One region of the Streptomyces sp. NPDC003379 genome, then DNA from elsewhere that is predicted to be linked to it. Evidence: riboswitches for the same ligand, from Rfam matches in the RefSeq annotation. Region 1 holds a riboswitch; each other region holds the start of a gene.
What was found. A riboswitch is a leader RNA that binds a small molecule or an ion and turns the genes downstream of it on or off. The one in region 1 is predicted to bind cyclic di-AMP.
Positions count from the first base shown of each region.

Region 2: another riboswitch for cyclic di-AMP. It lies ahead of ACWDVB_RS06870 (transglycosylase family protein); the one in region 1 lies ahead of ACWDVB_RS08700 (NlpC/P60 family protein).
Region 3: another riboswitch for cyclic di-AMP. It lies ahead of ACWDVB_RS02035 (M23 family metallopeptidase); the one in region 1 lies ahead of ACWDVB_RS08700 (NlpC/P60 family protein).

Region 1 is NZ_JBSFRK010000007.1:64,934-74,880, reverse strand. It holds gene ACWDVB_RS08715 (lipase family alpha/beta hydrolase) at 383-1,183, shown strand; gene ACWDVB_RS08710 (M23 family metallopeptidase) at 1,400-2,851, shown strand; gene pcrA (DNA helicase PcrA) at 2,874-5,441, opposite strand; cyclic di-AMP (ydaO/yuaA leader) riboswitch at 5,671-5,826, shown strand; gene ACWDVB_RS08700 (NlpC/P60 family protein) at 5,835-7,097, shown strand; gene ACWDVB_RS08695 (hypothetical protein) at 7,187-7,540, opposite strand; gene ACWDVB_RS08690 (NlpC/P60 family protein) at 7,885-8,949, shown strand; gene ACWDVB_RS08685 (hypothetical protein) at 8,982-9,641, shown strand; gene ACWDVB_RS08680 (LuxR C-terminal-related transcriptional regulator) at 9,686-9,947, opposite strand, start outside.
Region 2 is NZ_JBSFRK010000005.1:151,456-161,402, reverse strand. It holds gene ACWDVB_RS06905 (class I SAM-dependent methyltransferase) at 1-684, opposite strand, end outside; gene ACWDVB_RS06900 (NAD(P)/FAD-dependent oxidoreductase) at 897-2,300, opposite strand; gene ACWDVB_RS06895 (hypothetical protein) at 2,786-3,331, shown strand; gene ACWDVB_RS06890 (Ppx/GppA phosphatase family protein) at 3,349-4,290, opposite strand; gene ACWDVB_RS06885 (DUF501 domain-containing protein) at 4,287-4,820, opposite strand; gene ACWDVB_RS06880 (FtsB family cell division protein) at 4,855-5,334, opposite strand; gene eno (phosphopyruvate hydratase) at 5,434-6,720, opposite strand; gene ACWDVB_RS06870 (transglycosylase family protein) at 7,062-7,784, opposite strand; cyclic di-AMP (ydaO/yuaA leader) riboswitch at 7,789-7,960, opposite strand; gene ACWDVB_RS06865 (transglycosylase family protein) at 8,155-9,255, opposite strand; gene ACWDVB_RS06860 (cytochrome P450 family protein) at 9,398-9,947, opposite strand, start outside.
Region 3 is NZ_JBSFRK010000001.1:492,275-502,221, reverse strand. It holds gene ACWDVB_RS02055 (CobW family GTP-binding protein) at 1-411, shown strand, start outside; gene ACWDVB_RS02050 (DNA gyrase/topoisomerase IV subunit A) at 422-2,875, opposite strand; gene ACWDVB_RS02045 (M16 family metallopeptidase) at 3,136-4,530, shown strand; gene ACWDVB_RS02040 (M16 family metallopeptidase) at 4,527-5,912, shown strand; cyclic di-AMP (ydaO/yuaA leader) riboswitch at 6,164-6,325, shown strand; gene ACWDVB_RS02035 (M23 family metallopeptidase) at 6,339-7,142, shown strand; gene ACWDVB_RS02030 (GntR family transcriptional regulator) at 7,354-8,040, shown strand; gene ACWDVB_RS02025 (HPr family phosphocarrier protein) at 8,214-8,495, opposite strand; gene ACWDVB_RS02020 (bifunctional acetate--CoA ligase family protein/GNAT family N-acetyltransferase) at 8,631-9,947, shown strand, end outside.

The sequences.
Region 1 (9,947 bases):
CGCCGTACCACCACGCCGTCAGCCGCACGGCATGGTGGTACGGCCGCATCGGCGACGCAACGGGGGGCACGGAACCGCCACACCACGGCGGCACAGCGCGCCATCGCACAGCCGACTCCTTACTCACGGCTCCCCCTAGGGCACACGGGGGACGGAGCCGTCCTCCCGTGCGCCGGTCGGGAGGTCGACGATGCACGTCACAGGGGCCCGCCCCTTTCGCCCCAGCAACTTTCGGCTGCCAGAACTGCCTGGGCTGTCCGGGCTGTCCGGGCTGTCCGGGCTGCTGAGACTGCCTGGACTACCGGCGCTGAACGCGCTGGCCGCGTTGCCTGCACTGCACGCGCTCCCCAGTCTGCCCGCGCTCCCCACGCTCCCCGCCAAGATGGCGGGCCGCCTCTCCGTGGCCCTCCTGAAAGCGACCGCCCTGGAAGCGGCGATCCTCGCGGGCCACCTCCTCCTCTACCCCTCTGGCATCACCCAGGAACGCAGGGCGGCCGCCGTACAGCCACCCCCCGACGCCCCGCGCCTCCCGCCGGACAGCAGGCCTCCGGTTCTCCTCCTGCACGGCTTCATAGACAACCGCTCCGTCTTCGTCCTGCTCCGCCGCGCCCTGTCCCAGCACGGCGGACGCCGCGTCGAGTCGCTCAACTACTCGCCGCTGACCTGCGACATCCGCACCGCCGCCGAGCTGCTCGGCCGCCACGTGGAAGAGCTCTGCGAGCGCACGGGCCACCGCCGGGTGGACATCGTCGGACACAGCCTCGGCGGCCTGATCGCCCGCTATTACGCCCAGCGCCTCGGCGGCGACGTACGCGTACGCACGCTGGTCACGCTCGGCACACCGCACGCCGGCACCCGTGTCGCACCGCTCGCGGACGCGCACCCGATCGTGCGGCAGATGCGCCCGGGCTCCGACGTGATCGCGGAGCTGAAGGAACCGGCGCCGCACTGCCGCACGCAGTTCGTGAGTTTCTGGAGCGATCTGGACCAGATCATGATCCCGCTGGAAACGGCCTGCCTCGATCACCCCGACCTGATCGCGCAGAACGTCCGGGTAACCGGAATCGGCCATCTCGCGCTGCCGGTGCATCCGGCGGTCGCGAGCGGCATCCGCCAGGCGCTCGATCTGGCCCATCCAGGGACCGACGCCAAGGGTGCGGCGGGCGGACTCACGGTCGCCTGACGACGACGGCTCATCGAGCCTCGGACCCAAAAACGGAACCCTGCATTCGAACGAAACTCGAACGCAGGGCCAAAGCTGTGCCCGCAGTCCGCCGAAACACGGCCGAATGCCCTTTTCCTGAAACCATGAAACCTGCCGAAGATTGTCCCGCCCGTATACCGCCGGGTACAGTCGCCGCACTGCTCTGCCCCTGCTGCCGAGGCGAAAGAGAAGTTGGTGAACGACCGTCACCCGTCGGGGAGCTCGACTCCCCAGTCCTCGGCACCCGGCGCCGACTACGCGCACTACGCGACGTACGACCAACAAGGCGCCGAGCGCGGCGGCTACGGCTATGACACCTACTCCACCGGCACATTCGACACCGGAGCCATCGCCACCGGAAGCTTCGACACCGGTACGTTCGCCACCGACCCGCTCTTCGGCAACATGCCCGGCCCCGACTACGGCACGGGCCAGTGGGCGACCGCCACGGAAACCCAGCAGCAGACGCTCGACTACGACGCGTACGCCACGCAGCACCAGGCCGCCCCGTACGACACGGGCAGCCACGGCACCAGCTCCGTCTGGCCGTCCGGCGCCTATCAGCACCTCGCCGACATCCCGTCCCAGCCCGGCCCCGACAGCACGGGCCAGTGGGACGCCTCCGCTTGGAACCAGTCGCCCGAGACCGGCCAGTGGGAGACGCAGACCTTCGACACGGGCGCGTACGACGCCACGGCGTGGAACTCCGCCGTCACCGAGCAGCAGTACGAGGTCCCCGCCGAGACCCCGTACGAGATCGATGAGCCGTACGAGATCACGGAGCCGTACGACATCGCGGCACCCGAACCGCCGACCTCGGACGCCTCGGACAGCGCAGACTCCTCAGACGCCTCGGCCTTCACGCCCCGCGCCTCTCGCGGCAGGAGCGGCGGATCCGGCGGGGGCCGCTCCAGAACCCGTCGCCGCACCCCCGCCAAGCGCTCCGCCCTGCTCACCGTCGCCGTGCCCTCGGCCTGTGTGATGGGCGTCGCCGGGGTGGCCGCAGCCTCCGTGACCAGCTTCGGCGGGGACGGCGAGAAGGAGACGACGGCCTCGGCCCCGGACACCACGTCCGTGAAACCTTCCACCGCCAACAACAAGCTGGACACCCAGCTGGCCAACCTCTCCGCGGACGCGGGCGACTTCGCGGACCGCGCGAGCCGCACGCAGGAGCGCATCGATTTGAAGGCCGAGAAGGTGGCCGCCGAGAAGAAGGCCGCCGCGGAGGCAGCGCGCAAGGAGCGGCTCCGTCCCAAGTTCGCCCTGCCGGTGAAGCAGCACGGCCTGAGCGCGTACTACGGCCAGGCCGGCGTCAACTGGATGTCGGCGCACTCCGGGATCGACTTCCCCGTGTCATACGGCACGGAGGTGCTCGCCGCGACCGACGGCACCGTGTCCACGAAGTGGAACAGCGCCTACGGCAACATGGCGATCGTGACCGCCAAGGACGGCACGGAGACGTGGTACTGCCACCTCTCCACACACAAGATCTCCAACGGCCCCGTGAAGGCGGGCGAGGCCATCGCCTTCTCCGGGAACTCCGGCAACTCCACGGGACCACACCTGCACTTCGAGGTGCGCCCCAGCGGCGGCTCGGCGATCGACCCGCTGCCGTGGCTGCGCAGCCACGGCCTCGACCCGACGTAACCCCCGGCCGCCGCCCCGCGCGTTACAACTTCTCCACCGGCGCGTACCGCAGCAGCAGCCGCTTCGGCTTGGGCTCGCCGAAGTCCACCGTCGCCTCGGTGTTGGCGCCCGTTCCCTTGACCCCGACCACGGTCCCGAGGCCGAACTGGTCGTGCGTGACCCGGTCCCCGACCGCCAGCGAGACCACCGGCTTCTCCGAGGCGCGGCGGGTCGCGAAGCCCTGGGCGCCGCCCGCGCGCGAGCGCGAGGAGGACAGCGACGAGGCGATGCCCCCGGCGGGACCGGATGACGCGAGGGCGCCGACGGAACCCTTCCGCTTCCAGTCCAGATGGGCATCCGGAATCTCTTCGAGGAAGCGCGACGGCGGGTTGTACGAGGGCTGACCCCAGGCGCTGCGCATCGAGGAGCGCGTCAGATAGAGCCGCTCACGCGCGCGTGTGATGCCCACGTAGGCGAGGCGGCGCTCCTCCTCCAGCTCCTTGACCTGCCCGAGGGAGCGCATGTGCGGGAAGACGCCGTCCTCCATGCCGGTCAGGAACACCACCGGGAATTCGAGGCCCTTGGCGGTGTGCAGCGTCATGAGGGTGATGACTCCGGAGCCGTCGTCCTCCTCATCTGGAATCTGGTCGGAGTCGGCGACGAGCGCGACGCGCTCCAGGAAGCCGGAGAGCGTGCCGCCGGGAGCGGCCCCCTCGTCGCCTTCCGCCTGACCGCCTTCCGCCTGATCGCCTTCCGCCTGGTCACCCTCCGTCTGGGCGCCTTCCGCTCGGGCGTCTTGCGCCTGGGCGTTTTCCTGCTCGAACTCAAGCGCCACGGCGGCGAGTTCCTGAAGGTTCTCGATGCGGGTCTCGTCCTGCGGGTCGGTGGACGCCTGCAACTCGGCCAGATAGCCGGTCCGTTCGAGCACGGCCTCCAGGATGACGGCCGGGCCCGCGCCGGACTCGACGATGGTCCGCAGCTCCTCCATGAGCGTGTTGAAGCGCTTGACGGCGTTGGTGGAGCGGGCCGCCATTCCGTACGCCTCGTCGACGCGGCGCAGCGCCTGCGGGAAGGAGATCTTCTCGCGCTGGGAGAGCGCGTCGATCATCGCCTCGGCGCGGTCGCCGATGCCCCTCTTGGGCACGTTGAGGATGCGCCGCAGCGGGACCGCGTCCTCGGGGTTGGCGAGAACGCGCAGGTAGGCCAGCACATCGCGGACCTCCTTGCGCTCGTAGAAGCGCACGCCGCCGACGACCTTGTAGGGCAGGCCGACGCGGATGAAGATCTCTTCGAAGACACGGGACTGCGCGTTCGTACGGTAGAAGATCGCGACGTCGCCGGCCTTCGCGTCGCCCGCGTCCGTGAGCCGGTCGATCTCGTCGGCGACGAACTGCGCCTCGTCGTGCTCGGTGTCGGCGACGTAACCGGTGATGCGGGCACCGGCGCCCTGGTTGGTCCACAGGTTCTTCGGGCGGCGGCTTTCGTTGCGCTCGATGACCGCGTTCGCCGCCGTCAAGATCGTCTGCGTGGAGCGGTAGTTCTGCTCCAGGAGGATCGTCGTCGCGTCGGTGTAGTCCTCCTCGAACTGGAGGATGTTGCGGATGGTGGCGCCGCGGAAGGCGTAGATCGACTGGTCCGCGTCACCCACCACGCACAGCTCGGCGGGCTCGGCGGGGTCGGCGGGGTTACGGCCCTCGCCTCCGGAGGGGCCGACCAGCTCGCGCACGAGGGCGTACTGCGCGTGGTTCGTGTCCTGGTACTCGTCGACCATGACGTGGCGGAAGCGGCGGCGGTAGTGCTCGGCGACGTCCGGGAAGGCGCGCAGGAGATGGACCGTCGTCATGATCAGGTCGTCGAAGTCCATCGCGTTCGCCTCGCGCAGACGCGACTGGTACATGGCGTAGGCCTGGGCGAGGGTCTTCTCGAAGCCGTCGGCGGCCTGGACCGCGAAGTCCTCCTCGTCGATCAGCTCGTTCTTCAGGTTCGAGATCTTGGCGCTGAAGGACTTCGGCGGGAACTTCTTCGGGTCGAGGTCCAGGTCGCGGCAGACCAGGGCCATCAGACGCTTGGAGTCCGCGGCGTCGTAGATCGAGAAGGAGGACGTGAAGCCCAGCTTCTTGTACTCGCGGCGCAGGATGCGGACGCAGGCGCTGTGGAAGGTCGACACCCACATCGCGTTGGCCCGGGGGCCGACGAGGTGCTCGACGCGCTCCTTCATCTCGCCCGCGGCCTTGTTCGTGAAGGTGATCGCGAGGATCTGGCCGGGGTGCACACCGCGCTCGGCCAGGAGGTACGCGATGCGGTGGGTCAGGACGCGGGTCTTGCCGGAACCGGCGCCGGCGACGATGAGCAGCGGCGAGCCCGCGTGCACGACGGCCGCGCGCTGGTTCTCGTTCAGCCCCTCAAGGAGGGTCGCCGAGTCGATGACCGGGCGCGGGGCACCGTCGCGGTAGTGCGAGTCCCGGGTCATGGGCACGTCGAACTTCCCGCTGAACAAGTCGTCCGGAACCGGTTCCGGAGCGCTGTCCTCGGGCGGCGGCGGGGGTTCTTCGTCCGCGGCCCGGGAAGGCCGCAGGTCCGCCAGGAAGCTGTCATCAAAGAGGCTGCTCATCGCCTCCCGAGTCTAGGCGGCCCCACTGACAACCCGCTCGGGGTTCCGGCCACCTTCTGCTGGGTGCCCGGTCACACTCCGCCACACCGCTGTCGGCCGACGCCTCGAGCCTCGTGAAGTCACGGAAATGTATCGGGCATATCGAACATCAACCTTCACATGCGTCACACAAGTTGGCTAGCGTGCAGCGCGGGCTGCTCGTCCCCCGCCGGCGAACCTCGCCGGGAGCGGGTGGCCTCCGCCGAGTCCGACGCGTTCGGAGCCGGGGACCCACCGAAAACTTGGGGTGAATCGGTCCCGTACGCAGTACGGGACCGTAGGGCAACCTTCCGGACCACCCGCCCGAACCCGACAGCTAACCCGGTAGGCGGTCTACGGAAGGAGTCGCCTCCCTTGGCGTCGCACCGCAAGCCGCGGACCCGGACAGCCGGAATTCGCACCGCCCCCGCCGTCGGCATCACGACGGCGGCCCTGACCTCCGTGGCGCTCCTGTCGCAGAGCGCGCAGGCAGCCCCCTCCGCGCCGACGAAGCCCAGCCTCGAAGAAGTGCGGAAGAAGGTCGACGACCTCTACCACCAGGCGGGCGTGGCCACCCAGAGGTACAACTCGGCCAAGGAGAAGACCGAGAAGCAGCGCAAGAAGGCCGACCGCCTGCTCGACGACGTGGCCAAGCGCGCGGACAAGCTGAACGAGGCGCGCCAGGAGCTCGGCTCCTTCGCCGCCGCGCAGTACCGCACCGGCGCCGCCTCCCAGACGGCCACGATGATGCTGGCCGACGACCCGCAGGGCTACTTCGACCAGAACCACCTGGCGGACCGGCTGACCTCGCGGCAGAAGAAGGCCGTCGACGACTACCAGGCGGAGCAGGCGTCGGCGACGAAGCAGCGTACGAAGGCGGCGAAGAGCCTCAAGACGCTGAGCGACTCCCGGGACGACCTCAGGACGAGCAAACGGACCGTCCAGACGAAGCTGGGCGAGGCGCGCGAGCTGCTTTCGGAGCTGACCGCCGAGGAGAAGGCACGCCTCGCCGTGATCGAGCGGAAGAAGGAGCGGGAGGCCAAGCGCAAGGCCGAGGAGCTGGCCCGCAAGGAGGCCGCCGAGGCGGAGCGCAAGCGCAAGGCGGAAGAGGCGGCGCAGAAGGAGCAGGATCAAGGGCAGGGGCAGGGGCAGGAGCAGGACCAGGGGCAGGGGCAGGGGCAGGACGAGGGCCAAGGCTCGGGCGCCGACTCAGGTTCTGGCTCCGGCTCCGGCTCCGGCTCTGGCTCCGGCTCCGGCTCCGGCTCCGGGAGCACCGACGGCGATTACGCCACCAAGGCCGCGAAGGTGATCGACTTCGCGGAGGCCCAGATCGGCAAGCCGTACGTCTGGGGCGCCACAGGACCCGACTCCTACGACTGCTCCGGGCTCACCCAGGACGCGTGGAAGGCCGCCGGGATCACCCTGCCGCGCACCACATGGGACCAGGTGAAGGTCGGCACGACCGTGAAGACCGCCGATGCCCAACCCGGTGACCTGGTGTTCTTCTACGACGACATCAGCCACGTAGGGATCTACATCGGCGACGGCAAGATGATCCACGCCCCGAAACCGGGCGCGAACGTCCGCGTCGAGTCGATCTACTACATGCCGATCCACAGCGTGGTGCGCCCGGCGTAGCCAGCCACGAAAAGCACCCTCTTACGCGCGCGTGGCCCGCACTCTCTCGGGAGTGCGGGCCACGCGCGCGTAGAGGCTCGTTCGCGGGATCAGGTCCACAGCACGGCGATGAAGATGTTCGCCGTGGTCAGCAGGCCCACCGCGCCGAACATGCCCTTGTCGACCTTCTCCTCGTCCCGCTTCACGTAGACCAGCGCGAGGATCACGATCAGCACGGCCATCTTGATGCCGATCTTGAGGTTGTTGACCGCGTTGTCGTCCGCCTGGTTGAGGCCCACCAGGGCCACACCGGTGACGAGCATGGTCAGCGCGCCGTGCAGCATCGCGGGGCTGAAGCGGGCGGTGCCCTGGCCCATCTGCTTCATCTGGGTCAGGAAGCCGCCCAGGAGGGAGGCGATGCCGATGATGTGCAGAGCGACGAAGAGATGGATGAGTACGTCCATGAGGCCGGAGCCTAGCCGGGGCCCTTACCGCTCCCCGCAGGCGGGCTCGTATCACCTCTCGATGGGCAGGCGGGGCGCAAGCGCCACATTGGTCACAGCCATTCGCGAAGAGGGCATCACCTCGCGATCAGGACGGACACGACCGGTCACCAGTCCAACCACTTCCGTCGGTTGCGCACAAGCCGTCACCAAGCCGTGACGGCCAGGTTTAGCGTCCTTCACCAGGTGCCCGGCTCCCCACCGCCGTCCCGCCCAGGGCGGCAGTCGGACACCACCGCCGAGGAAGCCGGCGGCGGCCCACTCCCCCTGTGCGGGCCGTCGCCGGACAGCTAAGGAGCCCCTTCGTGGCAGCGCACCGCAAGCCCAGGCAGCGCTCGCTCAGCGGCCACACGGCCCGCACCGCCGCCACTCTCGCCCTCGCCGGAGCCGCCTCGGTGACCGCCTTCGACGGCTCGGGGCACGCGGACCCCCGACTCAGCCCCGCCGAGGTGAAGTCCAAGGTCGACTCGCTCTACCGCGAGGCGGAGATCGCCACCGAGAAGTACAACGGCGCGAAGGAGAAGGCCGAGAAGGCCAAGACATCACTCGGCGGGCTGCGCGACGAGGCGGCCCGCAAGACGGAGAAGCTCAATTCCATCCGACGGGGCCTCGGTGCGTACGCCGCCGCGCAGTACCGCGCGGGCGGCATCGACCCCTCCGTGCAGCTCGCGCTCTCCTCGGACCCCGAGCAGTTCCTGGACCGCGCCTCGCTCGCCGACCGGGCCGGCAGCCGCCAGGCCGCGGCCATCAGCGGCGTACACAAGAAGCTCCAGGAGATCGACCAGCTGCGCACGGAGGCCGATGACCGCCTGTCCGACCTGCGCTCGCGCCAGGCGGAGCTGAGGAAGCACAAGAAGACCGCCACCGGAAAACTGGCCGAGGCCAAGCGGCTGCTGTCCCGGCTCACCGACGGACAACGCGCGGAGTTCGCGGGCGACGACGCCGACCGGACCACCCGCTCGGACACCCGCGCCCCTCTGCCCGGCGCCCCTCTGTCCGGCGCCCCGGCCAAGGCTCCGAACGCCCGCGCCGCGGCCGCCGTTTCCTACGCCTACAAAGCGCTCGGCAGCCCCTACGTGTGGGGCGCGACGGGCCCGAGCGCCTTCGACTGCTCGGGGCTGACGCAGGCCGCGTACCGCTCCGCGGGCGTCTCGCTGCCGCGCACCACCTACGCCCAGATCACCGCGGGCGAGCGGGTCCCACGCTCCGCACTGCACCCCGGTGACCTGGTGTTCTTCTACCCGGGCATCAGTCACGTCGGCATCTATGTGGGCAACGGCCAGATGATCCACGCCCCCAACCCGAGCGCCCCGGTGCGGCTCGCGCCGATCGACCAGATGCCGTTCGCGGGCGCGACTCGGGTGGTGTGAACCGCCCCGCCGCCCCCAGTACTGTCGGGCCCATGCCCAGCCGTACGTTGCCGCCGCCTCCTCCTCCCATGCATCTGCGCACCTGGCCGGACCGGCAGACGATGCTCACCGACCGCGGCCTGGCCCTCCACGAACTCCAGAGGCGACACCTCGGAGTCCACCGACTCCTCTTCCTGTGGCTGTGCGGTTCCGGCGCCGTCATCGGCTGGGTGCTGCTGGTCCAGCCGCTCCAGCTCATCGAGGACAAGGACGCCACGGGGCTCATCCTCGGCCCGGTCCTCGCGATCCTCGGCCTCGCGGCGCTGGGCCCCGCGGTGGTCGGCGTCGTCCTCAGCGTCCGCCGCGACCGGCGGATACGCGAACTCGCCGACAGCTGGCTCGCATTGGACAGCCACCCGGCGTCCGACGCCGGGCTGCGCTCCCCCGGCCTCAGCCTCCTGTGGCTCCTGTCCTCCCTCGCCGTGTGCGCGCTCGGCCTCTGGGCGTCCTTCTCGGCGGCCGCGTACGCCGAACCGGGCCGTGACACCTACGCCGACGTCGCCCTCGGCATGGGCGCGGGCCTCATCGTGTGGCTGACGGGCCTCATGGGCGCCACGAAGGCCGTCAGCCATTACCGCTGGGCACTGCGGAAGCTGCGCCCCGCACCGACGCCCGGCGGCATCCGCCACGAGGCCATGTCCACAAAGCCCTGAGCTGGGCCGGGGCCGCCCAGGGAGCAGTCGCCCGTCCCGCCCCCTCAGACCAGCCGTCGCGCCGTCGCCCACCGCGTCAGCTCATGGCGATTCGAGAGCTGCAGCTTCCTCAGGACCGCCGAGACATGTGACTCGACCGTCTTCACGGAGATGAAGAGCTGCTTGGCGATCTCCTTGTACGCGTACCCGCGCGCGATGAGCCGCAGGACCTCCCTCTCGCGCTGCGTGAGGCGGTCCAGGTCCTCGTCGACCGGGGGTGCGTCGGTGGAGGCGAAGGCATCCAGGACGAAGCCCGCAAGGCGCGGC
Region 2 (9,947 bases), on a different contig from region 1:
GACGCCGACGACGGTGACGCCGTGCTCGCGGGCCGCGTGGATCGCCATGGAGCCCCAGCCGCAGCCGACGTCGAGCAGGCGCATGCCGGGCTTCAGGGCGAGCTTGCGGGAGATGAGTGCGAGCTTGTCGCGCTGGGCGTCCTCCAGGGCGGAGTCGGGCGAGGCCCAGTAGGCGCAGGAGTAGACCATCGAAGGGCCGAGCACCAGTTCGTAGAAGTCGTTGCCCACGTCGTAGTGGTGGCTGATGGCCCGCCGGTCGCTGCCCTTGGTGTGCAGATGGAGACGGCCGCGTCTGCGCATCTCCTCCGGCGGCGGCGCGGGCGGCACGAAGGGTGCGGAGAGGGCGAGCAGCGAGCGGGCGGCGGCGCGGATGCGCGGGTCGCGCAGCGCCTGCGGCACGCTCCTCGCGTCCTCGTCCCGCTCCCAGATGAACTCGGCCATCCGGTCGAGCATCTCGTAGAGGTCCCCGTCGACGTCGAGGTCACCGGCGACCCAGGCGCGGGCCAGGCCCAGTTCGCCCGGCTTCCACAGGAGGTGACGGAGGGCGCGGCGGTTGCGTACGACGAGGGTGGGGGCGCCCGGGGGCCCGGCCTGCGAACCGTCCCAGGCGCGGATACGTACCGGTAGCTCAGCTCCCATGAGCTGCTCGGCAAGGTCCTTCAGCCGCAGCGCGGCGTTCTGCATGGCGCACACCTCCGTGAGGTCGACCCCGGAACGGTCCGAGTGGTCCGACACCACGTAAACACCGCAGGACCCCGTGCGCAGTCCCGTCGGCGCGTCACGGAACGGCAAAACAGATGCCAGGGGCACCTATTTGCTGTCCGGGTACGCCGAAGGGGGCCGCCCGCACCACGGATGGCGGGCGGCCCCCTTCGGGGTGGATCACTGACGCGAGGTCAGGAGGCCTTGGCCTTCTCCTCGGCCTTGACCGCCGGGGCGGGCTCGGCCGCGACCTGCGGCTTCGGGGCCGGCTTGGCGGCCTCGTAGAACTCCTCGCGAGGCGCTTCCAGAGCACCGAGGGAGACGACCTCACGCTTGAGGAACATGCCGAGCGTCCAGTCCGCGAAGACGCGGATCTTGCGGTTGTACGTCGGCATCGCCATGCCGTGGTACGCGCGGTGCATGTACCAGGCGAGACGGCCCTTGAGCTTGATCTTCATCTTGCCCATGACGATCATCGCGACGCCCTTGTGCAGGCCGAGACCGGCGACCGCACCCTTGTTGGCGTGGCTGTACTCCTTCTGCGGGAAGCCCCGCATGCCGGAGATCACGTTGTCGCCGAGGACCTTCGCCTGACGCAGCGCGTGCTGGGCGTTGGGCGGGCACCAGGCGTTCTCGTTGCCCGCCTTGCGGCCGACGAGGTCCGGCACCTGCGCGTTGTCGCCCGCGGCCCAGATGTAGTCGGTGCCCTGCACCTGGAGGGTCGTCCGGGTGTCGACGTGGCCACGGGGGCCGAGCGGCAGACCGAAGCGGGTGAGCGCCGGGTTCGGCTTGACGCCGGCGGTCCACACGATGGTGCTGGAGTCGACCTCCAGGCCGTTCTTCAGGACGACGTGGCCGTCCACGCAGGAGTCCATCGACGTCGAGAGGTAGACCTCGACCCCGCGGCTCTCCAGGTGCTCCTTGCCGTACTGGCCGAGCTTCGGGCCGACCTCGGGGAGGATCTTGTCCGCGGCGTCGACCAGCACGAAGCGCATGTCCTCGCGCTTCACGTTGTTGTAGTACTTGGCCGCGTCGCGGGCCATGTCCTCGACCTCGCCGATGGTCTCCGCACCCGCGAAGCCACCGCCGACGAAGACGAAGGTCAGCGCCTTGCGGCGGACGTCCTCGTCGGTCGTGGAGTCAGCCTTGTCCAGCTGCTCGAGAACGTGGTTGCGCAGGCCGATGGCCTCCTCGATGCCCTTCATGCCGATGCCCTGCTCGGCGAGGCCGGGGATCGGGAAGGTGCGGGAGACCGCGCCCATCGCGATGACGAGGTAGTCGAAGGGCAGCTCGTACGCCTCGCCCACGAGGGGGGCGATGGTGGCTACCTTCCGGTCCTGGTCGATGGTGGTGACCCGGCCGGTGAGAACCTCGGCCTTGGGCAGCACGCGTCGCAGCGGGACGACGACGTGCCGCGGCGAGATGCTGCCGGCGGCGGCTTCGGGGAGGAAGGGCTGGTAGGTCATGTACGACCGAGGGTCGACGACCGTGACGGTCGCCTCTCCGTAGCGCATCTTCTTGAGGATGCGCCGAGCTGCGTACAGGCCTACGTACCCACCGCCTACTACGAGGATCCTGGGACGCTCCGTGGTGCTCATGCCTCGAGTATCCACCCGTCCGGCGGGGGTCGCTCGTGCGCCCCTTCACAAGCATGGAGGGGGCCTCTGCTACACTTCGCCGCCCACGTGACCGAGGTCATGGCGCCCCAGGGGAACCACCGCACCACGCGAGTCGTTGTCCACCCCTTGTGAGCTGCCGCTCTGATTCCCGGGCGCCAGTGAACCACTGGACCGCCCCGCCCGCGGACCACAGGCCTGGAACACTCCGGCGACGCCCCGGGGGGCCCGTGGATGACTCTTTCGGGGCTTCGGTGCCCCGGAACCTTGCCCATCAGGGCCGAATTCCTTGTGAAGAACTTCACGAACTTTGTCGCCGCAGCCCGCCAGAAACGACGGTGGCGCCACAAATACCTATGAGTGGCACCACTTGTGTGCCATGATGGCACCATCGGCGGCGCGCCCCTCTGGCCTTCAAGTCCAGGGTGGGCAAAGCGCGGGGTGGACGATTCAAAGGGGCCGGGGTCATGGAGAGAGCACAGAGCCAGGAACAGGCATCATCTTCGGGCACCCCCCGCACCGGCGGCCCCTCCACCGCCTTCACCGCCTTCGCCCGGTTCGTGCTCTGCGGCGGCGGGGTGGGGCTCGCCTCCAGCTTCGCCGTGGCGGCCCTCGCCTCCTGGCTCCCCTGGGCGCTGGCCAACGCCGTGATCACCGCGGCCTCCACGCTCCTGGCCACCGAACTGCACGCCCGCTTCACCTTCGGCGCGGGCGGCCGGGCGACCTGGCGCCAGCACGCCCAGTCGGCCGGCTCGGCGGCGGCCGCGTACGCGGTGACCTGCGCGGCGATGTTCGCCCTTCAGCAGCTGGTGGCGGGGCCCGGCGCGGTGCTCGAACAGGCCGTCTACCTGTCCGCCTCCGCGCTCGCCGGCGTGGCCCGGTTCGCGGTGCTGCGGCTCATGGTCTTCACCGGAACCCGCTCGGCCCCCGCCCGCCCCATCGACCCCGTCCCCGCACTCCTGCCCCACGCCGCGACTCCGCCGGGTCCTACGGACCTGTGCCGGGCCGCTTGACAGAGACCGGCGGCGCCTCAGGCGATGGACCAGCCGATGCCGTCGAGGATGTCGTGTTCGCTCACGACGACCTCGTGGGCGTCGGTCCTGTCCATGATCGCGAGCAGGACGAGGGCGCCCGACGCGATGACGTCGACGCGGCCCGGGTGCATCACCGGGATCGCGGCGCGCTCGGCGTGCGTGGTGGTCATCAGGCGTTCCGTGATGGCGGCGACCTGCTCGTAGGGGATCCGGGAGTGGTGGATCGCCCGCCAGTCGTACGTGTCGAGGCCGAGCGCGATCGCGGCGACCGTCGTCACCGAACCCGCGAGGCCGACCAGCGTGCGGGCCTCCTTGAGCGGGACCGTCCGCTCGGCGAGGTCCAGGGCCGCCTCGATGTCCGCGCGGACCGCGGCGAACCGCTCCCGTGCCGGGGGATCGGCGACGGCTCCGTCGCGTACGAGGTGACGTTCCGTCATGCGGACGCAGCCGATGTCCACCGAGCGGGCCGCCCGGACGGAGTCGGTGCCGACCACGAACTCCGTCGAGCCGCCGCCGATGTCCACCACCAGGTACGGCTTGGCCAGGTCGTCGCGGCCGGTGAGCTCCTTGGTCGCACCCGTGAAGGAGAACTCCGCCTCCTGCGCGCCGGTGATGACCTCCGGCTCGACGCCGAGGATGTCCAGGACGCCCTGGACGAACTCGTCGCGGTTCTCCGCGTCGCGCGAGGCGGACGTGGCGACGAAGCGGACGCGCTCCGCGCCGTGCGCCTTGATCGCCTCGGCGTACTCGCGGCAGGCCGCGAAGGTGCGCTCCAGGGCCTCGGGGGCGAGGCGGCCCGTCCTGTCCACGTCCTGGCCGAGGCGGACGATCGTCATCCGGCGGTCCAGGTCGACGAGTTCGCCCGTGGCCGGGTCGGCGTCCGCCACCAGGAGGCGGATCGAGTTCGTGCCGCAGTCGATGGCGGCGACCCGGGTCACGCGTCGCCCTCGGGCGCGCACGGCGTAACGCAGGGGCCCTTGGCCCACCACTCGGGCAGCATCGCGATGGCCTCGTCGCCGAGGGGGTTCACGCCGGGGCCCGCGGCCAGGGAGTGGCCGACCAGGACGTGCAGGCACTTCACGCGGTCCGGCATGCCGCCCGCGCTCGGGAAGCCCTCCAGGACCTCGATGGCGTCGCGGCGCGCGAGGTAGTCCTCGTGGGCGGCGCGGTAGGCGGCGGCCAGCTCGGGGTCGGTCCTGAGCCGCTCCGACATCTCCTTCATGACGCCGTTGGCCTCAAGGGTGCCGATCGCGGACGCGGCACGCGGGCAGGTGAGGTAGTACGTCGTCGGGAAGGGCGTACCGTCCGGCAGGCGCGGCGCCGTCTCCACGACGTCCGGCTGACCGCAGGGGCAGCGGTGCGCGATGGCCCGCAGGCCGCGCGGCGGGCGGCCGAGCTGCTGCTTGAAGGCCTCGACGTCGGCGTCGGTCGGCTCGGTGCGGTCAGTGGTCGGCGGGGGCGTTTGCATGCCTGTCTTTCCATCATCGGGGTCGATCAGTAAGTCAGTGTGCGGGGCGGTCGGCCTTGTCCACGCCGTCCCAGACGTTCGAGTACCAGGGGCGCGGGGCCGCCTCCTGGTCCGCGCGCCGGCTCTTCGCCGCCGCGGGGTCGATCACCGTGAACCCGGTCTCGCCGGGCATCACGTAGTGCAGGCGGTCCCGGATGCGCTGCTCCGCGTACGCGTCGTCCTGCCAGCGGGCCTTCTCGTCGCGCAGCTTCTCGACGTCCTCCTGGCGCTCGGCCTGCTGCCGGCGCAGGTCGTCGATCTCGGCGCGCTGCGACACGTACTGCCTTATCGGGTACGCGAGCGCGACGACCATGGAGCAGATCACGAGCGCGAGGAGCGCCGCGCGGCCGGTGAGCCGGGAGCGGCGCGCCTGGCGCTTGGTCTGGGAGCGGTAGACACGCTCGGCGGTCTGCTCGCCCAGCAGCCGCAGGCGGGTAGCGGTGGAGTACCGGTCCTTGGGCCCGGCCTTGGCCATGGTTCCGCCTCCCCAGAGCAGCGCGTATACGTACGTACGTCCCCGCACACGGTACGGGACCGGGTGCGGGGACGTAGGTAGGTGACTACGTGGTGCCCACTACTCCGCGGAGCGGAAGCGCGGGAACGCGCTGCGGCCGGCGTAGACCGCGGCGTCGTCGAGGATCTCCTCGATGCGCAGGAGCTGGTTGTACTTGGCGACGCGCTCGGAGCGGGCCGGGGCGCCGGTCTTGATCTGGCCGCAGTTGGTGGCGACGGCGAGGTCGGCGATGGTGACGTCCTCGGTCTCGCCGGAGCGGTGGGACATCATGCACTTGAAGCCGCTGCGCTGGGCCATCTCGACGGCGTCCAGGGTCTCGGTCAGCGAACCGATCTGGTTGACCTTGACGAGCAGGGCGTTGGCCGAGTTCTCCTCGATGCCGCGCGCCAGGCGCTCCGGGTTGGTGACGAACAGGTCGTCGCCGACGAGCTGCACCTTGTCGCCGAGCTTCTCGGTGATGGCGTTCCAGCCGGCCCAGTCGTCCTCGAAGAGCGGGTCCTCGATGGAGACGAGCGGGTACGAGGCGACGAGCTCCTCGTAGTACTCGGTCATCTCGGCGGCCGAGCGCTCCTTGCCCTCGAACTGGTACTTGCCGTCCTTGTAGAACTCGGACGCGGCGACGTCGAGCGCGAGGCCGATCTGCTCGCCGGGGATGTAACCGGCCTCCTTGATGGCCTCGAGGATGAGGTCGAGGGCGGCGCGGTTGGAGTCGAGGTTCGGGGCGAAGCCGCCCTCGTCGCCGAGGCCGGTGGCCAGGCCCTTGCTCTTCAGGACCTTCTTCAGCGTGTGGTAGACCTCGGTGCCCCAGCGCAGCGCCTCGGAGAACGACTCGGCGCCGATCGGCGCGATCATGAACTCCTGGATGTCGACGTTCGAGTCGGCGTGCGACCCGCCGTTCAGGATGTTCATCATCGGGACGGGCAGCAGGTGCGCGTTGGGTCCGCCGAGGTAGCGGAAGAGCGGCAGGTCGCTGGCCTCGGAGGCGGCGTGCGCGACGGCGAGGGAGACGCCGAGGATGGCGTTGGCGCCGAGCGAGCCCTTGTTGTCGGTGGCGTCCAGGTCGAACATGGCCTGGTCGATCAGGCGCTGCTCGGTGGCGTCGTAGCCGACGAGCTCCGGGCCGATCTGCTCGATGACGGCGAGGACGGCCTTCTCCACGCCCTTGCCGTGGTAACGGTTGGGGTCACCGTCGCGGAGTTCGATGGCCTCGAAGGCACCGGTGGAGGCACCGGACGGGACGGCGGCACGACCGGTGCTGCCGTCGTCGAGGCCGACCTCGACCTCGACCGTGGGGTTGCCTCGGGAGTCCAGGATTTCCCGGGCTACGACGACGTCGATGGACGGCACGAGCATCTCCTTCTGGGAGTGTGACGCGTATACACGATTACGCCGGGCCGCTTCGGCCCTGCGCCTCCTGAGCCTAACCGGCCCGGAGCCTTCGGCCAGCCGACCGCCCGTCCCCTGGGACGGAGGAAAGCCCAAACGGCCGGGAAACAGGGCGTAAGCCCCCATTTTCTACTCGCTGGTAGCGAACAGCGGCCGGAGGGCGGGCGGCGGGCGAAGGGCGGGCGGACACGGGTGGACATGGCCCCGCCCCGGTGCGTACGGGGGATACGCGCACCGGGGCGGGGAGCCCGTGGGGACGGGGAGAGCGGCCGTGCGTCCGCCGAGGCACGGCCGCGGGCGGGTCAGCTGAGGTGGAGCTGCTGGCCCGGGTAGATGAAGTCGGCGTCGTCGATGATGTCGCCGTTGAGCTTGTAGACCTTCTGCCAGCCGCCCTTGACGTCGTGCGACTCGGCGATCTTGGAGAGCGTGTCGCCGGTCTTGACCTTGTACTCGCCGTCGCCCTTCTCGACCGTCTTGCCGGTCGGGGTCTCGACGGTCTTCTTGGACTCGGTCTGCGGCGCGGGCTGCGGCTTCGGAGCCTGCTGCGTCTGCTGCGGGGCGGCCTGCTGCTGCGTCTGCTGCGGCTGCGGCTTCGGCTTGGCCTGCTCCTGCGGGGCCTGCTGCTGCGAGCCGCCACCGCCGCCGTTGTACGCGGCGCCCGAGAGACCGACGCCACAGCTCGGCCAGGCACCCTTGCCCTGACCGGCGAGGACCTTCTCGGCGATCTCGATCTGCTGGGCCTTGGAGGCCTTGTCGGCGCTCGGCGCGTACTTGGTGCCGCCGTACGCGGCCCAGGTGGACGGCGAGAACTGCAGACCGCCCTGGTAGCCGTTGCCGGTGTTGATCGACCAGTTGCCGCCGGACTCGCACTGGGCCACGGCGTCCCACTCGGCGCCGGTGGCGGCGGAGGCCGAACCGGCGGCCATCAGCGGGGCCGCCACGGCGACACCGGTGACACCGGCGAGCGTGACGACACGGGTGGCCTTGGACGGACGGCGGTGCTTGCCCTTGCTGGAAAACAGCATGAGTTGATCCCCTCACCGACGCCTGCGAGGTGAGCTGTCGGGTTCGGGCCAGTGAAGTTGCCCGGGCGCGCTACTCGTAGCTACTGCTAGCTACTCGTATGGCGCCTTCACCCCTAGCCGTTTCGCAACGGCGCTTACCTTGGGTCCCCCGCTCCTGCCTACGGCGCTCGAAGCGACGACTGTTCCCGTCCGGCCGTTGGCAGGATTCGGCGTACCGACCGGCGGGGCCCACCAATGGCGAGCGGTCACGACCGTAGACAGGGGATCGCCGGAATTTCAAAGGCGATCAGGGCTTCTGAGACCCATCTCTCACTTGCACCAATAGGGACATTCGGCGCGAAGTCCCCACCGGACGCTTCGTCAACTTCCCTTACTTTTCGCCCAAATCGAGGCTCTGACCGGGGAGAATGAGGTCCGGGTCCCCGCCGACGGTCTTCTTGTTCTCGGTGTAGAGCTCGCGCCAGCCGCCATCGACGTCGAGGTCGTCCGCGATCGCCGAAAGGTTGTCCCCGGAGCGGACCTTGTACGTCCCGTCGGCGAGCTTCTCCGTGCGGTCGGCGCCGCGCGAGGCGTGCCGTCCGGGACGGTCGCCGGAGGCGGTCTCGTCCGCGCGGTCGCCGCGGTGGCGGCCGGAGGCGGTGTCGTCGGTGGGGGTGGCCGGGTCCTCGGACCCGGGGGAAGTGCTGTCCTTCCGCCCGGACTTGCCGGGGTCGCCCGCCTCGCCCTTGCCGTCCGTCTTGCCGTCCGTCTTGCCCTGGTCGCCCTCGGTGCCCTTGTTGCCCGTGCTGCCCTTGTTGCCCGTCTTGTCGTGATTCTTGTCTCGGGAGGCGCCGTCCGAGCCGGGCGTGTCGCTCGCGTCGTCGCCGTCGCCATCACCGCTGGAGGAGCCGGGGGCGCTTGACGCGTCGTCGGACGGATCGGCGGAGCCGGAGGATTTGCCGTCCGACTTGTCCGCGTCCTTGTTCGCGTCCTTGCTCGCGTCCTTGTTCGCGTCCTCGCCCGTCCCCTTCCCCTTGTCCGGGGACTTCTCGGAGCCGGTCGAACCGGACGAGTCGGGGACGACCGGGTCGCCCGGGTCCACGTCGGCCGCGGCGCCGCCGTTGGTGAGTCCGGCGATCGGGGCGCAGCTCGGCCAGGCGGCGGGGCCCTGGCCGTCGAGGATCTTCTCGGCGACGGCGATCTGCTGGGACTTGGAGGCCTGGTCCGCGCTCGGCGCGTAGTCGAGGCCGCCGTGCCGCTCCCAGGTCTCCTGGGAGAGCTGGAGCCCTCCGTAGTAACCATTGCCGGGGTTGGCGCTCCACGCGCCGCCACTCTCGCACTCGGCGAGCTTGTCCCAGGTCGCCGTCTCGGCGGCGCTCGCGCTGGTGGCTCCGAGGAGCGGGATGGCGATGGCGGATCCGGTGACTCCTGCCGCGACGATGAGGGCCGGGGCCTGGCGGGGGCGTCGGTGACGACCATTGCCGGAGAGCATGCGGTTGCCTTTCACGAGACTATTGCGGCGACAGGGGCACCGGGGTGCCCGAGTCGACGTGAACGTAGCCGCAGTCGAACGCTTGTCACAAGTCGATGCAGGGGAGATCACGCGAACATCACAGTCGTGACGCTCCGTCAGTTCAGTCCCGTGCGGCGGCCGTTTTCTGTGCGGTTGTGAACTTCACCGGCAGGGTGCGCAGTCCCCGCATGATCAGCCCGCCACGCCACCGCAAATCCTCGGGGTCGGCCGCTAGTTGCAGATCGGGAAGGCGCCGCAGCAGCGTCGCGAGGGCGGTCTGGCCCTCCAGGCGGGCGAGTGGGGCGCCGAGGCAGTAGTGGATGCCGTGCCCGTATCCGAGGTGCTGGTTGTCACTTCGGGAGAGGTCAAGGGTGTCGGGCCGCTCGAAGCGTTCGGGGTCGCGGTCGGCGGCGGCGAGCACGACGAGAACGGGGTCGCCGGCGGCGACGCGCTGCCCGCCGACGGTCAGCGCCTCGGTGGCGAACCGCCACGTGGCGAGTTCCACGGGCCCGTCGAAGCGGAGCAGTTCCTCGACGCCGGTCTCCAGGAGGCCCGTGTCGCCCTCCGCCAGCGCCTTCTGTAGACGGGCGCGCTGCTCGGGGTGGGTGAGAAGGGCGTACATGCCGTTGCCGATGAGGTTGACGGTGGTCTCGAAACCGGCGAAGAGCAGG
Region 3 (9,947 bases), on a different contig from region 1:
CTGCACTCCGCCTACGAAAGCCTCGCCTTCACCTCCGAGGTGCCCATGGGCCCGCGTTCCTTGATGGCCCTGCTCGACAGCAGGCCTGAAGGGCTCTACCGCATCAAGGGGTACGTCGATTTCGGCGCCGCCGACCCGCGGAACCGGTACGAGGTGCACGCCGTGGGGCGTTTTCTGCGCTTCTATCCGGAGCCGTGGGCTCCGGGCGAGCCCCGTCTGACCCAGCTCGTGCTCATCGGGTCGGGCATCGACGTACCGGCCCTGGGGAGGGAGCTGGAGGCCTGTCGCGAGTACGCCCCACAGGCCGATGAGCACGGCATGTGGGGCGTACTGCGCTACGTCCAGGACCCGGAGGAGCCGGACCAGGAGCCGGACGAAGGGCCTGGTCAGGAGCGCGGCGCGGAGCACTAGCGGGCCGGGGCTACACCGGGCCCGCCACCGCCGCCACCGGCTTCGCGAGCGAGACCCCCGAGCCGTCGCGGCGCGGGTCGATCTCCGGCAGCTCGGCCGGTGCGCCGTTGCGCTGGGCCGCGCGCGGGGGTGTCGGGCCCGCCCAGGCGATGCTCAGGCAGTCCTCGCCCTTCAGGAACCGCTGGACGCGCACACCGCCCGTGGCGCGGCCCTTGCGGGGGTACTGGTCGAACGGCGTGAGCTTGGCCGTCGTCTGCACCGAGTCGTCGAGCGTGCCGCGCGAGCCCGCCACAGTGAAGACGACCGCGTCCACCGCCGGGTCCACCGCCGTGAAGGAGATGACCTTCGCGCCGTCAGCGAGCTTGATGCCCGTCATACCGCCCGCGGGACGGCCCTGGGGGCGCACCTGGGATGCCTGGTAGCGCAGCAGCTGGGCGTCGTCCGTGATGAAGACCAGGTCCTCCTCGCCGGTGCGCAGCTCGGCCGCGCCGACGATCCGGTCACCGTCCTTGAGGGTGACGACCTCCAACTCCTCCTTGTTCGACGGATAGTCCGGCACCACACGCTTGACCACGCCCTGCTCGGTGCCGAGCGCCAGGCCCGGCGAGGACTCGTCGAGCGTCATCAGGCAGATCAGCTTCTCGTCCCCGGTCAGCGGAAGCAGCTCCGAGACCGGCGCCCCTCCGGAGAGGTTGGGCGCGCCCATCGTCTCCGGGAGCTGCGGCAGGTCCACTACGGAGAGGCGCAGGAGCCTGCCCAGGGACGTGACCGCTCCCACCTCGCCGCGCGCCGTGGCCGGCACCGCCGAGACGATCGCGTCATGCTTGACGCGCTTGGTCTCGCTGTCCGTGAAGGGGTCGCCGTTGGCCGTGCGCGCCAGCAGGCCCGTCGACGACAGGAGCACGCGGCACGGGTCGTCCGCCACCTGGAGCGAGACCGTCGCGGCCGGGGAACCCGCCGACTCCAGGAGCACCGTGCGCCGGTCCGTGCCGAACTTCTTGGCGACGGCGGCCAGTTCCGAGGAGACCAGCTTGCGCAGCTCGGCGTCCGACTCCAGGATGCCGGTCAGCTCGTCGATCTCGCCGTTGAGCCTGTCGCGCTCGGTCTCCAGCTCGATGCGGTCGAACTTGGTCAGCCGGCGCAGCGGGGTGTCCAGGATGTACTGCGTCTGGATGTCGCTCAGCGAGAAGCGCCCGATCAGGCGCTCCTTGGCCTGCGCGGAGTTGTCGCTGGACCGGATGAGGCGGATGACCTCGTCGATGTCCAGGAGCGCGATCAGCAGGCCGTCGACCAGATGCAGACGGTCGCGCTTCTTGCCGCGGCGGAACTCGCTGCGGCGGCGCACCACGTTGAAGCGGTGGTCGAGATAGACCTCCAGGAGCTCCTTGAGGCCGAGGGTGAGAGGCTGGCCGTCCACCAGCGCCACGTTGTTGATGCCGAAGGACTCCTCCATCGGCGTCAGTTTGTACAGCTGCTCCAGGACGGCCTCCGGGACGAAGCCGTTCTTGATCTCGATGACCAGGCGCAGGCCGTGCGAGCGGTCGGTGAGGTCCTTGACGTCGGCGATGCCCTGCAGCTTCTTCGCGCCGACCAGGTCCTTGATCTTGGCGATGACCTTCTCGGGCCCTACGGAGAAGGGCAGTTCGGTGACGACGATGCCCTTGCGGCGCGCCGTCACGTTCTCCACGGTGACCGTCGCCCGGATCTTGAAGGAGCCACGGCCCGAGTCGTACGCGTCCTTGATGCCGTTCAGGCCGACGATCCTGCCGCCCGTGGGCAGGTCGGGGCCCGGCACGTACTTCATCAGCGTCTCGAGGTCGGCCCCCGGGTGCTTGATGAGGTGGCGGGCAGCGGCGATGACCTCGCCGAGGTTGTGCGGCGGCATGTTCGTCGCCATGCCGACCGCGATGCCCGACGCGCCGTTGACCAGGAGGTTCGGATACGCCGCGGGGAGTGCGGACGGCTCCATCTCCTGGCCGTCGTAGTTCGGCTCGAAGTCGACGGTGTCCTCGTCGATCGACTCCGTCATCAGGGAGGTGGCGTCGGCCATCTTGCACTCGGTGTACCGCATGGCGGCCGGCGGGTCGTCGTTGCCGAGCGAGCCGAAGTTGCCGTGGCCGTCCACCAGCGGGAGGCGCATCGAGAAGGGCTGGGCCATGCGCACCAGGGCGTCGTAGATCGACGCGTCGCCGTGCGGGTGCAACTTACCCATGACCTCGCCGACGACACGGGCGCACTTCACATAGCCGCGGTCGGGGCGCAGCCCCATCTCGTTCATCTGGTAGACGATCCTGCGGTGCACCGGCTTCATGCCGTCGCGGGCGTCCGGCAGGGCCCGGGAGTAGATGACCGAATACGCGTACTCGAGGAAGGAGCCCTGCATCTCGTCGACGACGTCGATGTCGAGGATCTTCTCCTCGAACGAGTCGTCGGGCGGCGGGGTTTTCGTGCTGCGGCGGGCCATCGCTGCTGCGGCTCCTTCACCAACATGTGCGGGATCTGACGCCGACCATTGTGGACTGTCCCACTGACAACGCCGACCACGACCCGTGCGGCGGCGTCACTCGGGACTGCCCGACGCGGAACTGCGCCGACGCGGGACTACGCCGAGGGCGGACCGGGAACTTCGCCAGGTGTCCGCACGCTTGCATACAGTGGCAGGACTGGCAGCAATTGTTCTGGTCCAGCGATGATCACCATGATCCAGCGATCGAAGGGACGTACATGCCCATGGGTCACACGGCCACAGCCGAGGCCGGCTCCGGCGGCCTGACAGCGACCGAGCACCGGCTGGCCAATGGCCTGCGCGTGGTGCTCTCCGAGGACCACCTGACCCCGGTCGCCGCGGTCTGCCTCTGGTACGACGTCGGCTCCCGCCACGAGGTCAAGGGGCGTACCGGCCTGGCTCACCTCTTCGAGCACCTGATGTTCCAGGGATCGAAGCAGGTGCACGGCAACGGCCACTTCGAGCTGGTCCAGGGAGCGGGCGGCTCGCTCAACGGCACGACGAGCTTCGAGCGCACCAACTATTTCGAGACGATGCCCGCCCACCAGCTGGAGCTGGCCCTGTGGCTCGAAGCCGACCGGATGGGCTCACTGCTGTCCGCGCTCGACGACGAGTCCATGGAGAACCAGCGCGACGTCGTCAAGAACGAACGCCGTCAGCGCTATGACAACGTCCCGTACGGCACGGCCTTCGAGAAGCTGACCGCCCTCTCCTACCCGGAGGGCCACCCCTACCACCACACGCCGATCGGCTCCATGGCCGACCTGGACGCGGCCACCCTGGAGGACGCGCGCGACTTCTTCCGGACGTACTACGCGCCCAACAACGCCGTCCTGTCGGTCGTCGGCGACATCGACCCGGAGCAGACGCTCGCCTGGGTCGAGAAGTACTTCGGGTCGATCCCCTCGCACGACGGCAAGCAGCCGCCGCGTGACGGCTCCCTCCCGGAGCGCATCGGCGAGGAGCTCCGCGAGGTCGTCGAGGAGGAGGTGCCGGCCCGCGCCCTGATGGCCGCCTACCGCCTCCCGGAGGACGGCACGCGCGCGTGCGACGCGGCCGACCTGGCGCTGACCGTCCTCGGCAGCGGCGACTCCTCCCGGCTCTACAACCGGCTCGTGCGCCGCGACCGCACCGCCGTCGCCGCGGGCTTCGGCCTGCTGCGCCTGGCCGGTGCCCCCTCGCTGGGCTGGCTGGACGTGAAGACCTCCGGGGACGTCGAGGTGCCGGTCATCGAGGCGGCCGTCGACGAGGAGCTCGCCCGCTTCGCCGCGGAGGGCCCCACTCCGGAGGAGATGGAGCGCGCTCAGGCCCAGCTGGAGCGCGAGTGGCTCGACCGGCTCGGCACGGTCGCGGGCCGCGCCGACGAACTGTGCCGGTACGCGGTCCTGTTCGGCGACCCGCAGCTCGCCCTCACCGCCGTGGGGCGCGTCCTCGACGTCACCGCCCAGGAGGTCCAGGAGGTGGCGAAGGCCCGCCTGCGCCCCGACAACCGCGCGGTGCTCGTGTACGAGCCCGTGACGGCCGCCGAGGACATCGAAGAGACCGTCGCCGACGGGACCGGCATCGACGGGCTCGCCGGCGCCGAGATCGAAGAAGAGGAGGCGGCGAAGTGAGCGAGGCCGCGACGATGCAGTTCCATCCACAGCCCGAGCCCGGCCAGGCCAAGCCGTGGGCCTTCCCCGCCCCCGAGCGAGGCGCGCTGCCCAACGGCCTCACGGTGCTGCGCTGCGACCGCCCCGGCCAGCAGGTCGTCGCGGTGGAGGTCCACCTGGAGGCGCCGTTGGACGCCGAGCCGGAGGGCCTCGACGGCGTCGCCACGATCATGGCGAGGGCGTTCAACGAGGGCACCGACAAGCACTCCGCCGAGGAGTTCGCCGCCGAGCTGGACCGCTGCGGCGCCACGATGGACGCGCACGCCGACCACCCCGGTGTCCGTGTCTCCCTCGAAGTCCCCGTCTCCCGCCTGCCGAAGGCGCTCGGTCTGCTCTCCGACGCCCTGCGCGCCCCCGCCTTCGCGGACAGCGAGATCGAACGACTCGTACGCAACCGCCTGGACGAGATCCCGCACGAGGCCGCCAACCCGGCGCGCCGCGCCGCCAAGGAGCTCTCCAAGCAGCTGTTCCCGGCGAGCTCGCGCATGTCCCGCCCCCGCCAGGGCAGCGAGGAGACGGTCGCGGCCATCGACTCGGCGGCGGTGCGCGCCTTCTACGAGAAACACGTGCGCCCCGCGACGGCCACCCTGGTCGTCGTCGGCGACCTCACGGGCACCGACCTGGACGCCGTCCTGGCGGACACCGTCGGCACCTGGACGGGCGGCATGGCCGAGCCGCGTCCGGTGCCCGCGGTGACCGCCGACGACACGGGCCGCGTGGTCATCGTGGACCGCCCCGGAGCCGTGCAGACGCAGCTGCTGATCGGCCGCGTCGGCCCGGACCGGCACGACCGGATCTGGCCCGCCCAGGTCCTCGGCACGTACTGCCTGGGCGGCACCCTCACCTCCCGCCTGGACCGCGTCCTGCGTGAGGAGAAGGGATACACCTACGGCGTACGCGCGTTCAGCCAGGTCCTGCGCTCCGCGCCGGACGGTACGGGCGCCGCGATGCTCGCCATCAGCGGATCGGTCGACACCGCCTCCACGGGGCCCGCGCTGGAAGACCTCTGGAAGGTCCTGCGCACCCTCGCCGCGGAGGGCCTGACCGACGCCGAGCGCGACGTGGCGGTGCAGAACCTGGTGGGCGTGGCCCCGCTCAAGTACGAGATGGCCGCCTCCGTGGCGGCCACGCTCGCCGACCAGGTCGAGCAGAACCTCCCGGACGACTTCCAGGCGCAGCTGTACCGCCGGTTGGCCGCGACCGGCACCGTGGAGGCCACCGCGGCCGTCGTGAGCGCCTTCCCGGAGGACCACCTGGTGACGATCCTCGTCGGCGACGCCGCGCAGATCGAGGAGCCCGTCAGGGCGCTCGGCATCGGTGAAGTGAGCGTGGTCAGCGGCTGAGCGCCGACCGGGCACCGACAGCGGTGACGGACTGGGCGCCAGCAGCGACGAACTGAGCGACAGTCAAGACATATCGGACCCCGGTGACCGTTACGGCCGCCGGGGTCCTCATATGTCCGAATTCATATGGAGGTTGCCTGTCTGCCGTGTGGCGTGCGCAACAAAAGTGGCGATCTGTTTGTCGATTGAAAGTCGGCGCGCTTAGCTTCGATCCGGCTGTTCGTCACGCAGTACGTCGCATCCGCGGCACCGGACAGCCATCGCCGAGTCCCCGTACGGCGCGAGCCAGGGGAGCCGGGGACCCACATGTCCCCTGGGGTGAATCGGGCACCTTGCCGTCAGGCGAGGGGCTCGTAGGAGACCTTCCTGCTCCGAACCCGTCAGCTAACCCGGTAGGCGAGAAGGAAGGAAAGGATCAGCCGCTTCATGGCGTTCACCCGTGCCACCGGGAAGCACCGTCGTCCCAGCCGCCTCACCCGCACCTCCGCGAGCGTCGCGGGTGTCGCCGCGCTCACCACGACCGGTGTCATCGGAGGCCTGGCCGCTCCGGCGCTGGCCGCCGCCGACGACGCGGCCGTCGAGCACATGGGACTCACGCAGGCGATCTCCGTAGGCGACTCGCTCGCCGAGAGCATCGACGCGCAGGCCGCCGCGCAGCGGCAGGCGGCCGACGACGCGGCCGCCGCCAAGATGGCCGAAGCGGCCGCCAAGAAGAAGGCCGCCGAGGACAAGCGCAAGGCCGAGGCCGACGCCAAGGCGAAGGCCAAGAAGGAGCGCGAGGCCAAGGAGCGCGCCGCCCGCGAGGCCGAGCGCAAGCGCCTCAATACCTACGTCTCCCCGATCTCCGGCTCGTACGTCTCCACGGGCTACCAGACCGGCGGTGCCATGTGGTCCTCCGGCAGCCACACCGGCGTGGACTTCCACGCCGCGTCCGGCACTCCGGTCCACGCGGTCGGCTCCGGCACCGTCGTCGAGGCCGGCTGGGGCGGCGCCTACGGCAACAACGTCGTCATCAAGATGAACGACGGCACGTACACCCAGTACGGCCACCTGAACTCCCTCGGCGTCACCGTCGGTCAGACGGTCACCCCGGGCCAGCAGATAGGCCTCTCGGGCTCCACGGGCAACTCCAGTGGCCCTCACCTCCACTTCGAGGCCCGCACCGGCCCGGAGTACGGCTCGGACATCAACCCCGTCACGTACCTTCGCTCGCACGGCGTCAACGTCTGACCCCTTCGCACCTCACCGAAGGCCCCGGCTCTCCCGAGCCGGGGCCTTCGTCGTTTCCCCGGCCCGCGTGCCTTTGGTCACCCGCCCGCCTTTGGCCAAAAGATATCCATGGATTCCGGCCCGCCATCGGAAATTCCGAAGCTCTGCAATAGAGTCACCGAACGAGCGTCGGTCGACCGCGTTTCGCGGGGATTAAGGCGGAGGTCCGGACATGCGTATTCCCGCGCATTCGGTGTGCACGGCCATCCGGGACGACATTGTCGCCGGTGTCCACGAAAGGGGCGGCCGGCTCACCGAGGAGGTTCTCGCGCGCCGCTACGGCGTCTCCCGCGTTCCCGTGCGCGAGGCCCTGCGCACCCTGGAGGCCGAGGGCTTCGTCGTCACGCGCAGGCACGCGGGCGCCTGCGTCGCCGAGCCCACGGAGCAGGAGGCCGCCGACCTCCTGGAGCTGCGCATGCTGCTGGAGCCGCTCGCCGCGGCCCGCGCCGCCCAGCGCCGCACCGACGCGCACCTGAAGGTCCTGCGGGGCCTCGTCAGGCTGGGCCTTGAGCGCTCCAGGAGGGGGCAGGGGGAGGATCTGCGCTCACTGGGCGGCTGGTTCCACGAGACGCTCGCCCAGGCCTCCGGCAGCCCCGGGCTGATCACGCTGCTCACCCAGCTCCGGCGCAAGATCGCCTGGATGTACGTCGTCGAGCCCCCGGTCGCGCCGGTCGCCTCCTGGTCCGAGCACGCGGCGATCGTCGACGCGGTCGCCCGCGGGGACGCGGAACGGGCCAGGGCGCTCACCGCGGGGCACACGGACCGGGCGACGGCCGCGCATCGATTGCGCCATTCATCGCGGGTCGGCCGTGTGAGCAATGTGCAACATGCCGTAAACACGGCAGGCCTGCCGAATTAACGTGGGCGCCGTATACAAAGAGAGCCGCCAGGGGTGCTTTGGCTAAGTCAATTCAGGGCGGATATTTTTGCTGCCCGAATTCAGGCGCCGCATTCGCCGGATGAGTGGCAGGCAAAACGAAGGGCCCACTCTGTGTTCCGGAGTGGGCCCTTCGAAGGGTGCTGCGTGGTGGTTCAGACCGTCTCCGGGAGCTCCTCAAGGCCCTCCGCGACCAGCTTCGCCAGACGGTCGAGGGCGGCGTCCGCGCCCTCGGCGTCGGAGGCGAGCACGATCTCCTCGCCGCCCTGGGCGCCCAGGCCGAGCACCGCGAGCATCGAGGCGGCGTTGACCGGGTTGCCGTCGGCCTTGGCGATCGTCACGGGGACGCCGGCGGCCGTGGCCGCGCGGACGAAGATGGAGGCGGGTCGGGCGTGAAGGCCCTCGGCCCAGCCGACGTTGACGCGGCGCTCAGCCATGTGTTGCTGCCCTTCCAGGTGTCTCACACTTGTCTAGACCATTGTCTCATGCCGTCACGGGTGCTCCGTCGGCCGCCTTCGGCCTCTCCCAGCCTGCCCCGGCCCGAGCGGCCCCGCGACCCGTACCCTGGCCCCATGCAGACCCCGTCGGATCAGCAGGATCGGCATCAGCAGGACCGGCCCGACCACCCGTCGCACTGGGAAGCCGATGTGGTGCTGCGCGACGGAGGCACCGCCCGGATCAGGCCCATCACGGCCGAGGACGCGGACCGCCTGGTCAGCTTCTACGAGCAGGTCTCAGACGAGTCGAAGTACTACCGCTTCTTCGCGCCCTACCCGCGGCTGTCCGCCAAGGACGTGCACCGCTTCACGCACCACGACCAGGTCGACCGGGTGGGTCTCGCGGCCACGGTGGGCGGTGAGTTCATCGCCACCGTGCGCTACGACCGCATCGACGAGCGCGGCATGGCCGCCAGCGCGCCCGCCGACGAGGCCGAGGTCGCCTTCCTCGTGCAGGACGCCCACCAGGGCCGGGGCGTGGCCTCCACACTCCTCGAACACATCGCGGCGGTCGCCAGGGAGCGCGGCATCCGGCGCTTCGCCGCCGAGGTGCTGCCCGCCAACACCAAGATGATCAAGGTGTTCACGGACGCGGGCTACCAGCAGAAGCGCAGCTTCGAAGACGGCGTCGTCCGCCTTGAGTTCGACCTGGAGCCGACCGACCGCTCGCTCGCCGTGCAGCGCGCCCGCGAGCAGCGCGCCGAGGGGCGCTCGGTACAGCGGCTCCTGACGCCGGGTTCGGTCGCGGTGATCGGCGTGGGCCGCACCTCCGGCGGCGTGGGCCGCAGCGTGCTGCGCAACCTCCAGGAGGCGGGCTTCACCGGCCGCCTGTACGCGGTGAACAGCGCGTACGACGAAGGCGCCGAGGTCGACGGGGTGCCCGCGCACCGCTCCGTGGCGGCCATCGAGGAGCCCGTGGACCTCGCGGTGATCGCCGTACCCGCCGACCGGGTGCCCCAGGTCGTCGCCGAGTGCGGTGAGCGCGGGGTGCAGGGCCTTGTGGTGCTCTCCGCCGGGTACGGCGAGAGCGGCGCGGAGGGCCGCGAGCGACAGCGCGAACTGGTGCGCCGGGCGCGGTCGTACGGCATGCGCATCATCGGACCGAACGCCTTCGGTGTCATCAACACATCCCCCCGTACGCGGCTCAACGCCTCGCTCGCTCCCGAGCCTCCCGCGCGCGGGCGCATCGGTCTGTTCACCCAGTCCGGCGCCATCGGCATCGCGCTGCTGTCCGGTCTGCACCGACGGGGCGCGGGCCTGTCCACGTTCGTCGGCTCCGGAAACCGCGCCGACGTCTCCGGGAACGACCTCCTTCAGTACTGGTACGAGGACCCGGACACCGACATCGCCCTGATGTACCTGGAGACCATCGGCAATCCCCGCAAGTTCACC